DNA from 2 places in the Kitasatospora sp. NPDC001547 genome. Region 1 is predicted to be linked to the other one. Evidence: predicted binding sites of a transcription regulator. Region 1 holds the regulator's gene; the other holds the start of a gene.
The links. Region 1 encodes HrcA, which represses chaperone genes, less so after heat shock. Its sites were predicted from a motif close to TTNGCACTCNGNNNNNCNGAGTGCNAA; they were not measured.

Region 1 (5,146 bases):
CCCGAGGCGGTACGGCCCGGGGTGCGGGGCGCCGCCGGGCCGGCCGGGCGCACCAGGGTGACGGCCCTGCCCTCCAGCAGGAAGCCGCGCGGCACCAGCGGGAACACCCGGTGCTTGCCGAACCGGTCCTCCAGGGTGACGGTGAACCCCTCGGCGGTCTTCTCGCAGCGCACCACCGCCCCGCAGAAGCCGGTCGCCGCCTCCTCGACCACCAGGTCCCGCTCGGCGGGCACCTCCGGGGCGGCCTGCTGCTTCTTCCACGGCGGGGTCAGGTCGGGTCCGTACTGGCGGCTGCGCATACGGGTGATCATAGGGAGGGCGGACGGCCCGTCAGAGTCCCGGCGCGCCCCAGACCGGGAACCAGCGGCCGAGGTCCTTCTCCAGCCGCAGGTCGTTCCCCAGCATCGCGTTGACCTGCAGTTCCAGCGGGCTGTTGCGCTTCTCCCCGCCGCCGGGCACCGGCGCGAAGGGGTAGAAGGTGCCGCGCTTGTACAGGTAGACCAGGGCCAGCGACTGCCCCTGCGGGTTCCGGAAGGCGACCAGCGAGCAGAGCAGCTGCGGCCCGAAGCCGTTCGCCTCCAGCTCGCTGTTGACCGCGTGCAGGTCGTTCACCAGCTCCGGCAGCTCCTCGGGCCGGTGCCGGGCGAGCAGCCAGGAGTAGCCGTAGGCGTCCTTGGAGGCCTCCACCGGGACGCCGCCGCGCCCGGTGTCGGCGTCCAGCAGCGCCCGGACCTGCTGCTCGACCTGGACGAAGGCCGCGCCCTCGACGGCCGCGAAGCAGACCGAGCCGAGCCCGGTGGGGGTGAACCCGGCTCCGGCCTCCAGGGTGAGCGCGGCGGACGGCACGCCGAACAGCTGGTCGAGGTCGGGTTTGACGGGCTTGGTGCGGCCGAACAGGGCGTCCAGGATTCCCACGGCGGTCCTCTCGGGTTCGGGGGTCAGCGGCCGAGCTGCTCGGAGATCCTCGCCAGCTGCGCCAGCCGCTTCTCCAGGCTCGGGTGGGTGGACAGCAGCTGCGAGGCGGTCTCCCGGGCGCTCAGCGCGGGGGCGAAGTAGAAGGCGTTGTACGGCTGCGCCTGGCGCAGGTCCTTGCCGGGGATGGCCGCGATCTGCCCGGTCACCTTGGTGAGCGCGGAGGCCAGCGCGCTGGGCCGGCCGGTGAGCTGGGCGGCGGCCCGGTCCGCGGCCAGCTCGCGGTAGCGGGACAGCAGCCGGGTGAGCAGGAAGCTGACCGCGTAGACGACCATCGACACCAGCGGGACGACCAGCGCCAGGACGGCCGCGTTCTGGTCGTTGTTGTTGCGCCCGCCGCCCATGAACCCGCCGTACACGGCGATCCGGGTCATCGCCCCGGCGAGGACGCCCAGGAAGCCGGCGATCGTCATCACCGCCACGTCCCGGTGGGCGACGTGCGACAGCTCGTGCGCGAGGACGCCCTCCAGCTCCTCCGGCTCCAGCCGGCGCAGCAGCCCGGTGGTCACGCAGACCACCGCGTTGCCCGGGTTGCGGCCGGTGGCGAAGGCGTTCGGCATGTCGTTGTCGGCGACCGCCACCCGGGGCTTGGGCATGTCGGCCAGGGCGCAGAGCCGGTCGACGGTGCCGTGCAGCTGGGGGAACTCCTCGGGGGACACCCGGTGGGCGCCCATCGCCCGCTCGGTGATCCGGTCGCTGAACCAGAACTGGGCCACGAACAGCCCGCCGGAGATCAGCACGATCAGTGGCCAGGCGCCGCGCATCAGCGCGATCAGCAGGCCCGTGAAACCGACGTACAGCAGCCCGATCACGAACATCGTGGCGACCATGCGGCCGGTCAGGCCGCGGTCGGGCGCGAAACGGGTGTGCTGGCCCGAGCTCGACATCGCTTGCTCCTCCGTTCGCCGTCGCCTTCGATGCTGCCACCCGGACGGCCTCCCGGCACCACCCCGGCGCCGGAACGACCGAACCGCGGGGGCCCCGCGGGCCGTGGGCGGAACTGCGGGGAGGATCACCCCGGTCGGGCCGTTCCTGCCGTAGGACCCGGGCCGTACACTGGCAGGTACGGTTTTGGCACTCGCGTGTTCAGAGTGCCAAGGCCGAGGGCCTTCCGGAGCGGCCCGCAGCAACGAGGGACACAGTCGGACAACGTGCGAAGACGGAGGTGCGTGCCCCATGGCCGGTGAGGTCCGCCAGCTGGACGAACGCAAGCTCGCCGTGCTCCGCGCGATCGTGCAGGACTACGTGGGCACCGAGGAGCCGGTCGGCTCCAAGGCCCTGGTGGAACGGCACAACCTCGGGGTCTCGCCGGCGACCGTCCGCAACGACATGGCGGCGCTGGAGGAGGAGGGTTACATCCACCAGCCGCACACCAGCGCCGGCCGGATCCCGACCGACAAGGGGTACCGCCTCTTCGTCGACAAGCTCGCCGAGATCAAGCCGATGAGCGCCCCCGAGCGCCGGGCCATCCGGCACTTCCTGGACGGCGCGGTCGACCTGGACGACGTGGTCGCCCGCACGGTGCGGCTGCTCGCCCAGCTGACCCGGCAGGTCGCGGTGGTGCAGTACCCGTCGTTGACGCGCTCCACCGTCCGGCACATCGAGCTGGTGGCGCTCGCCCCGGCGAAGGTGATGCTGGTCCTGATCACCAACACCGGCCGGGTCGAGCAGCGGATGGTCGACTGCCCGGGCCCGGTCGGCGAGACGGTGCTGGCGGACCTCCGGGCCCGGATCAACGCGAGAGCCGCCGGCAAGCGCCTCCCGGAGGTCCCCGGGCTGCTGGAGGAGCTGCCCGCGCAGTTCGAGCAGGCCGACCGGCCGACCGTCAGCACGGTCCTGGCGACCCTGTTCGAGACGCTCGCCGAGCAGAACGAGGAGCGGATCATGCTGGCCGGCACGGCCAACCTGACCCGCTTCGGGCACGACTTCCCGCTCTCCATCCAGCCGGTGCTGGAGGCCCTGGAGGAGCAGGTCGTCCTGCTCCGCCTCCTGGGTGAGACCGCGGACGCCGCGATGACGGTCCGGATCGGGCGGGAGAACGCCTACGAGGGGCTGACTTCCACGTCGATCGTCTCGGTCGGCTACGGTTCGGGCGACGAGAGCGTGGCGAAACTGGGTGTGATCGGTCCGACCCGGATGGACTATCCGGGCACAATGGGGGCGGTGCGAGCGGTGGCGCGGTACGTGGGCCAGATCCTGGCCGAGTCCTAGCAAGCGGCCGTCGCCGGAAATCCGGCGGCGGCGACCAGTCGCAGCACTACTACAGGCGGAACAAGCGGAGCATTTGGTGGCCACGGACTACTACGCGGTACTCGGCGTCCGACGGGATGCGGGGCAGGACGAGATCAAGAAGGCGTTCCGGCGCCTGGCACGCGAACTGCACCCGGACGTCAACCCGGACCCGAAGACGCAGGAGCGGTTCAAGGAGATCAACGCCGCCTACGAGGTGCTCTCCGATCCGCAGAAGCGCCAGGTCTACGACCTCGGCGGGGACCCGCTGTCCCCGGGCGGCGGCGGAGCGGGCGGCTTCGGGGCCGGTGCGGCCGGCTTCGGCTTCTCCGACATCATGGACGCCTTCTTCGGCGCCGCGGCCGGCCAGCGCGGCCCGCGCTCGCGCACCCGCCGCGGCCAGGACGCCATGATCCGGCTGGAGATCACCCTGGAGGAGGCCGCCTTCGGCACCACCAAGGAGCTCCAGGTCGACACCGCCGTCACCTGCACCACCTGCAGTGGCGAGGGCGCGGCCCCCGGCACCTCGGCGCAGACCTGTGACATGTGCCGCGGCAAGGGCGAGGTCTCCCAGGTCACCCGGTCCTTCCTGGGCCAGGTCATGACCTCCCGCCCCTGCCCGCAGTGCCAGGGCTTCGGCACCGTCGTGCCGACCCCGTGCCCGGAGTGCGCCGGCGACGGCCGGGTCCGCGCCCGCCGCACCCTGACCGTCAAGATCCCGGCCGGTGTCGACAACGGCACCCGGATCCAGCTGGCCGGCGAGGGCGAGGTCGGCCCCGGCGGCGGCCCGGCCGGCGACCTGTACGTGGAGATCGCCGAGACCACCCACAACATCTTCCAGCGGCGCGGGGACGACCTGCACTGCACCGTCACCATCCCGATGACGGCGGCCGCGCTCGGCACCCAGGTGCCGCTGCAGACCCTGGACGGCCTGGAGGAGGTCGACATCCGGCCCGGCACCCAGTCCGGCCAGTCGATCCCGCTGCACGGCCGGGGCATCACGCACCTGCGGGGCGGCGGCCGGGGCGACCTGATAGTGCACGTCGAGGTGAAGACGCCCAGCAAGCTCGACGCCGAGCAGGAGGAGCTGCTGCGCCGCCTCGCGGTGCTGCGCGGCGAGGAGCGGCCGTCCGGCCAGTTCGCGCCGGGCCAGCAGGGCCTGTTCTCCCGGCTGAAGGACGCCTTCAACGGCCGGTAGCCGTCCGCGGAGGGGTGCCGGGGGGGTGAAGCCCCCGGCACCCCTCCGGTGTTTCCCCCTCTCCGGCCGCAGGCCCCTCCTGGAAAGGTCCCCGCCATGACCGCGCCCGTCTTCTTCGTCGAGACCGAGCGGATCGCCGCCGCCGTGCCCGGGGCCGTGGTGCGCCTGGACGGCCCGGAGGGGCGCCACGCGGCCGCGGTGAAGCGGCTGCAGCCGGGCGAGGCGGTGACCCTGGCCGACGGGCTGGGGCTCGGCGTGGACGGCACGGTCGCCGAGGTGCTCGGCAAGGACGAGATCGACGTGGCGGTCGCCGCCGTGCGCCGGGAGCCGGAGCCCGCGCCGCGGATCGTCGTCGTCCAGGCGCTGCCCAAGGGCGACCGCGGCGAGCTGGCCGTGGAGACCATGACCGAGGTCGGCGTGGACGTGGTGATCCCGTGGTCCGCCTCGCGCTGCATCACCCAGTGGAAGGGCGAGCGCGGCGGCAAGGCCCTCGCCAAGTGGCGGGCCACCGCCCGGGAGGCGGGCAAGCAGTCCCGCCGGCTGCGCTTCCCCGTGGTCCGGGACGTCATGACCACCCGGCAGCTGACCCCCGTCCTGGCGCAGGCCGCGTTCGCCGCCGTGCTGCACGAGGAGGGCGCCGAGCCGCTGGCGCACGCCGGGCTGCCGGAGACCGGGGACATCGTCCTGGTGGTCGGCCCCGAGGGCGGGGTCTCCCCGGAGGAGCTGGCCGCCTTCGCCGAGGCGGGC
Region 2 (5,146 bases), on a different contig from region 1:
GAGCAGCAGCAGCGTGGGCTCCTGCATGGAGCGTTCTGTCATACGACTACATATATCGTCAACCTACCTATAGGTCCAGTGCCCGGCCCGACCGCCACAATGGTCGCCATGCCGACCGCCGAGCCCGACCGCGCCACCGCCACCGTCACCGCCACCGCCACCGCCACCGCCACCGCCACCGCTGAGCACGCCTCCGCCACCGCCGAGCACGCCCCGACCGCCGAGGGCCCGCTCACCGAGGAACTGCTCGCCGCCTGGACCGCCCTGCTGCACCGCTGCGGGGCCGCCGTCGACCCCGAGCCGTACGGCCGGGAGCTGCTGCGCCGCTGGTCGGAGCCGCAGCGCCGCTACCACACCGCCGCCCACCTGCGCGCGGTGCTGCGGCACGTCGACGAGCTGGCCGGGCACGCCGCCGACCCGGAGGCGGTCCGCCTCGCGGCCTGGTTCCACGACGCCGTCTACCGCCCCGACCGCACCGAGAACGAGGAGCGCAGCGCCGCCCTGGCCGTCCGCGCGCTGACCGCCGCCGGGCTGCCCGCCGAGCGGGTCGCCGAGGTCGAGCGCCTCGTGCTGCTCACCGTCGGCCACGACCCCGCCCCCGGCGACCGCAACGGCGAGGTGCTCTGCGACGCGGACCTGGCCGTCCTCGGCGGCACCCCCGAGGCCTACGCGGCGTACGCGGCCGCGGTCCGCGAGGAGTACGGCTTCGTCCCCGCGCCGGACTTCACGGCCGGCCGGGCCGCCGTCCTGCGCCGGCTGCTCGCCCTGCCCGCGCTCTACCGCACCCTCGCCGCCCGCGAGCGCCTCACGGCGCCCGCCCGCGCCAACCTGACGGCCGAGCTCCGGGAGCTGGCACCCTAGGGCGTGTCTGACAATTCCCGCCGGGTGCGCGACGCTCCCCCAGCCTTTGGCCGGGAGGTACCCCCAGGGCACAAGCGCACCTCGCCGCGTTGTCGTCGGTCGCCAATGGCCCCCAGCCTTCGGCCGGGAGGTGCCCCCACGTCAGTGGCCCCCTCCTCCGCCTTGCGATGCACGCACCCCAACGCCGCGCCCTGATCCGACGCGAATTGTCAGACGCGCCCTAGGCGAGCTTGCCGACCGGCGCCACCACCGCGCCCTGCTTGCCGCACACCCAGTGCGGATCCGGCCCCAGCTCGGGCTCCACGCTCAGCGCGTGCGGGTCCCCGTCGGCCGCGCAGTCGGCGCACAGCGGCCAGCGCCCGTACGCCTCCAGCAGTGCGTCCTGGACGTCCTGGGCGACCAGCCCGAGCACGTAGTCGGTGCCGTCCGGCCACTGCTCCAGCCACCAGCGGCGGTGGGTGACGGCCTGTTCCACCAGCGAGACGACGGCGGCGTCCGCCACGTCCCGCGCGGTGAGGTCGGCCAGGATCAGTGCCCGCGCGTTGTGCAGGGCGGTCTCGATGTCGTCGGCAGCCATCCGTCCATCCTCTCCCCAACTCCCCCGAACACCGAAACGCCGTGTGGGCGGCCCCCTGAAGGGAGCCGCCCACACGGACGTTGGAACCAGCCGATCCGATCGGAGCGATCAGGATCAGAAGTCCATGTCACCGCCCGGCATGCCGCCGCCGGCGGCCGCGGCGGCCTTCTCCGGCTTGTCGGCGATGACGGCCTCGGTGGTGAGGAACAGCGCCGCGATGGAGGCGGCGTTCTGCAGCGCGGAGCGGGTGACCTTGGCCGGGTCGATGATGCCCTCGGCGACCAGGTCGACGTACTCGTTGGTGGCGGCGTTCAGGCCGTGACCGGCGGGGAGGTTGCGCACCTTCTCCACCACGACGCCACCCTCCAGGCCGGCGTTGGTCGCGATCTGCTTGATCGGGGCCTCCAGCGCGACCTTGACGATGTTGGCACCGGTGGCCTCGTCGCCCTCCAGCTCCAGCTTGTCGAAGGCGACACCGGCCTGCAGCAGCGCGACGCCACCACCGGCGACGATGCCCTCCTCGACGGCGGCCTTCGCGTTGCGGACGGCGTCCTCGATGCGGTGCTTGCGCTCCTTGAGCTCCACCTCGGTGGCCGCGCCGGCCTTGATGACGGCCACGCCGCCGGCCAGCTTGGCGAGGCGCTCCTGGAGCTTCTCGCGGTCGTAGTCCGAGTCGCTGTTCTCGATCTCGGCGCGGATCTGGTTCACGCGGCCCGCGACCTGCTCGCTGTCGCCGCCACCGTCGACGATGGTGGTCTCGTCCTTGGTGATGACCACCTTGCGGGCGGTGCCCAGCAGGTCGATGCCGGCGTTCTCCAGCTTGAGGCCGACCTCCTCGGAGATCACGGTGCCACCGGTGAGGATGGCGATGTCGCCGAGCATGGCCTTGCGGCGGTCACCGAAGCCCGGGGCCTTGACGGCGACGGACTTGAAGGTGCCACGGATCTTGTTCACGACCAGGGTCGACAGGGCCTCGCCCTCGACGTCCTCGGCGATGATGACCAGCGGCTTACCGCTCTGCATGACCTTCTCCAGCAGCGGGAGCAGGTCCTTGACCGAGCCGATCTTGGAGTTGGCGATGAGGATGTACGGGTCCTCGAACGTCGCCTCCATGCGCTCCAGGTCGGTGGCGAAGTAGGCGGAGATGTAGCCCTTGTCGAAGCGCATGCCCTCGGTGAGCTCGAGCTCCAGACCGAAGGTGTTGCTCTCCTCGACGGTGATGACGCCTTCCTTGCCGACCTTGTCCATGGCCTCGGCGATCAGCTCGCCGATCTGGGTGTCGGCGGCGGAGATGGAGGCGGTGGAGGCGATCTGCTCCTTGGTCTCCACGTCCTTGGCCTGGGCCAGCAGCTGGTCGGAGACGGCCGCGACGGCCTTCTCGATGCCGCGCTTCAGGGCCATCGGGTTGGCGCCGGCGGCGACGTTGCGCAGACCCTCGCGAACCAGGGCCTGGGCGAGCACGGTGGCGGTGGTGGTGCCGTCACCCGCGACGTCGTCCGTCTTCTTGGCGACCTCCTTGACGAGCTCCGCACCGATCTTCTCGTACGGGTCCTCGAGCTCGATCTCCTTGGCGATGGAGACACCGTCGTTGGTGATCGTGGGGGCGCCCCACTTCTTCTCCAGCACGACGTTGCGGCCCTTGGGGCCGAGCGTGACCTTCACTGCGTCGGCGAGCTGGTTCATGCCACGCTCAAGGCCGCGGCGAGCTTCCTCATCAAAGGCGATGATCTTGGCCATCAGAAGTGGTCCTCCGGGACACGGTCGACTGCTCGGACCAAGGGGTGCCCGCGACGGACGGCCCTGGTGTGCGGGGGTCTTTTCCCCTACCGCTCCCGGGGGCCTCACCGACCCGGTCCGCTGTCACTCTCACGCTGTGAGTGCTAACGCCAATGATTAGCACTCCGGGTGGTCGAGTGCAAGCCCAATCGACGATCCGCGAGCCGCCGCCGGGGCCGCCCCCGGAGCCCGCCGGGAACGCCGACGGGCCCGTACGACACGCGTCGTACGGGCCCGTCGAGAAGCGAGTGGTCACCAGCCGTAGGGCCGCGCCGAGCTCCTGGGGTCGGAAGGCGTCAGCCCGCGGCGCGGACCATGTCCGCCTGCGGGCCCTTCTGTCCCTGGGAGATCTCGAACTCGACCCGCTGGCCCTCCTCGAGGGTGCGGTAGCCGTCCATCTGGATCGCGCTGTAGTGGACGAAGACGTCCGCACCACCGTCGACCGCGATGAAGCCGTAGCCCTTCTCCGCGTTGAACCACTTGACGGTGCCCTGAGCCATTCCGAACTCCCCTAGTGCTGTGCTGGGCCCTTCACGCGCCCGCAGGTCGCGGGCCCGGGTTGGTTGAAGGCCGGCCCGGGGAACCCCCCCTGGGCGCAGCCGTGCACGCCGCAACCCTCCGCGCACGGACGCCAGGCGGCCTCCGGTGAGCGGGTGATTGCGTCGACCGCCGCTGAATGTATCCGGACCGACGCCCTCTGCAACAGGGTCAACCGCCGGTAATTCCGGCAAGGCGCCGGGGGACAGTACGGGCCGAATCGGAATAATCTCGGCATTCCACGCCGGACATAGCGGACGAATTACTCAAATGTCCGCGGGAATTCTGACATCCGCCTGACATGTTTCACGGGCCGGTCCGGCGGGCCGGGCGCCCCCGGGCCGAGCACTGCGGGGGCCGAAAGGGAAACCTTGTTCCCAGCCGAGCGACACTCTACTCCGACTCGACCCGGAAATATTCCCGCAAGAATGCGAGCGGTCGCCCGCGCATACGGAGAGCGGAATTCCGTACGCGCGGGCGACCGCGGGTTCTCGCGAACGGCTCAGCAGCCGCCGGCCACCGCCGGGATGATCGAGATTCCGGCGCCTTCCCTGATCTCGGTCGCCAGACCCTCGGCGAAGCGCACGTCGTCGTCGTTCACGTAGACGTTCACGAAGCGGCGCAGCTTGCCGGTGTCGTCCAGGATGCGGGCCGAGATGCCGGCGTGGTTCTTCTCCAGGTCGGCGATGACCTCGGCCAGGGTGGCGCCCTCGGCGGTCACCTCGGCGGCGCCGCCGGTGTAGGTGCGCAGGATGGTGGGGATGCGGACGTTGGCGCTCATGACTCTCCTTGCGGGGGGCGGGTGGTTCAGGCGGACGCGAGGCCGGCGGCGCGGAACGAGTCCAGCGTCGGGCGGATGACGGCGGTCATCCCGGCGTCGGAGACGGCGTCCAGGGTCTTCAGGCCGTCGCCGGTGTTGATCGCGACGGTCTCCTTGGCCGGGTCCAGCTGTCCGGTCTCGACCAGCTTCTTCAGCACGCCGACGGTCACCCCGCCCGCGGTCTCGGCGAAGATCCCCTCGGTCCGCGCCAGCAGCCGGATCGCCGCCACGACCTCGGCGTCCGTGACGTCCTCGACCGCGCCGCCGGTGCGGCGGGCGATGTCCAGCACGTACGGGCCGTCGGCCGGGTTGCCGATCGCCAGCGACTTGGCGATGGTGTCCGGCTTGACCGGCTTGATCACGTCCCGGCCGGCCTTGAACGCGGCCGACACCGGCGAGCAGCCCTCGGCCTGGGCGCCGAAGACCTTGTACGGCCGGTCCTCGACCAGGCCGAGCCTGATCAGCTCCTGGAGCCCCTTGTCGATCTTCGTCAGCTGCGAGCCCGAGGCGATCGGGACCACGATCTGCTCCGGCAGCCGCCAGCCGAGCTGCTCGCAGATCTCGTACGCCAGCGT

Region 2: a site for HrcA is predicted at 3,332-3,358, ahead of groL (chaperonin GroEL). Genes of this name have one in related genera too.

Annotation. Positions count from the first base shown of each region.
Region 1 covers NZ_JBIAVL010000002.1:156,568-161,713, forward strand. The annotation lists gene ACFY0X_RS03385 (DUF3097 domain-containing protein) at 1-299, opposite strand, end outside; gene ACFY0X_RS03390 (hypothetical protein) at 331-915, opposite strand; gene htpX (zinc metalloprotease HtpX) at 939-1,859, opposite strand; gene hrcA (heat-inducible transcriptional repressor HrcA) at 2,149-3,183, shown strand; gene dnaJ (molecular chaperone DnaJ) at 3,260-4,399, shown strand; gene ACFY0X_RS03410 (16S rRNA (uracil(1498)-N(3))-methyltransferase) at 4,496-5,146, shown strand, end outside.
Region 2 covers NZ_JBIAVL010000033.1:60,919-66,064, forward strand. The annotation lists gene ACFY0X_RS34385 (PadR family transcriptional regulator) at 1-42, opposite strand, end outside; gene ACFY0X_RS34390 (hypothetical protein) at 109-861, shown strand; gene ACFY0X_RS34395 (hypothetical protein) at 1,082-1,438, opposite strand; gene groL (chaperonin GroEL) at 1,553-3,175, opposite strand; gene ACFY0X_RS34405 (cold-shock protein) at 3,511-3,714, opposite strand; gene ACFY0X_RS34410 (MoaD/ThiS family protein) at 4,254-4,532, opposite strand; gene thrC (threonine synthase) at 4,559-5,146, opposite strand, start outside.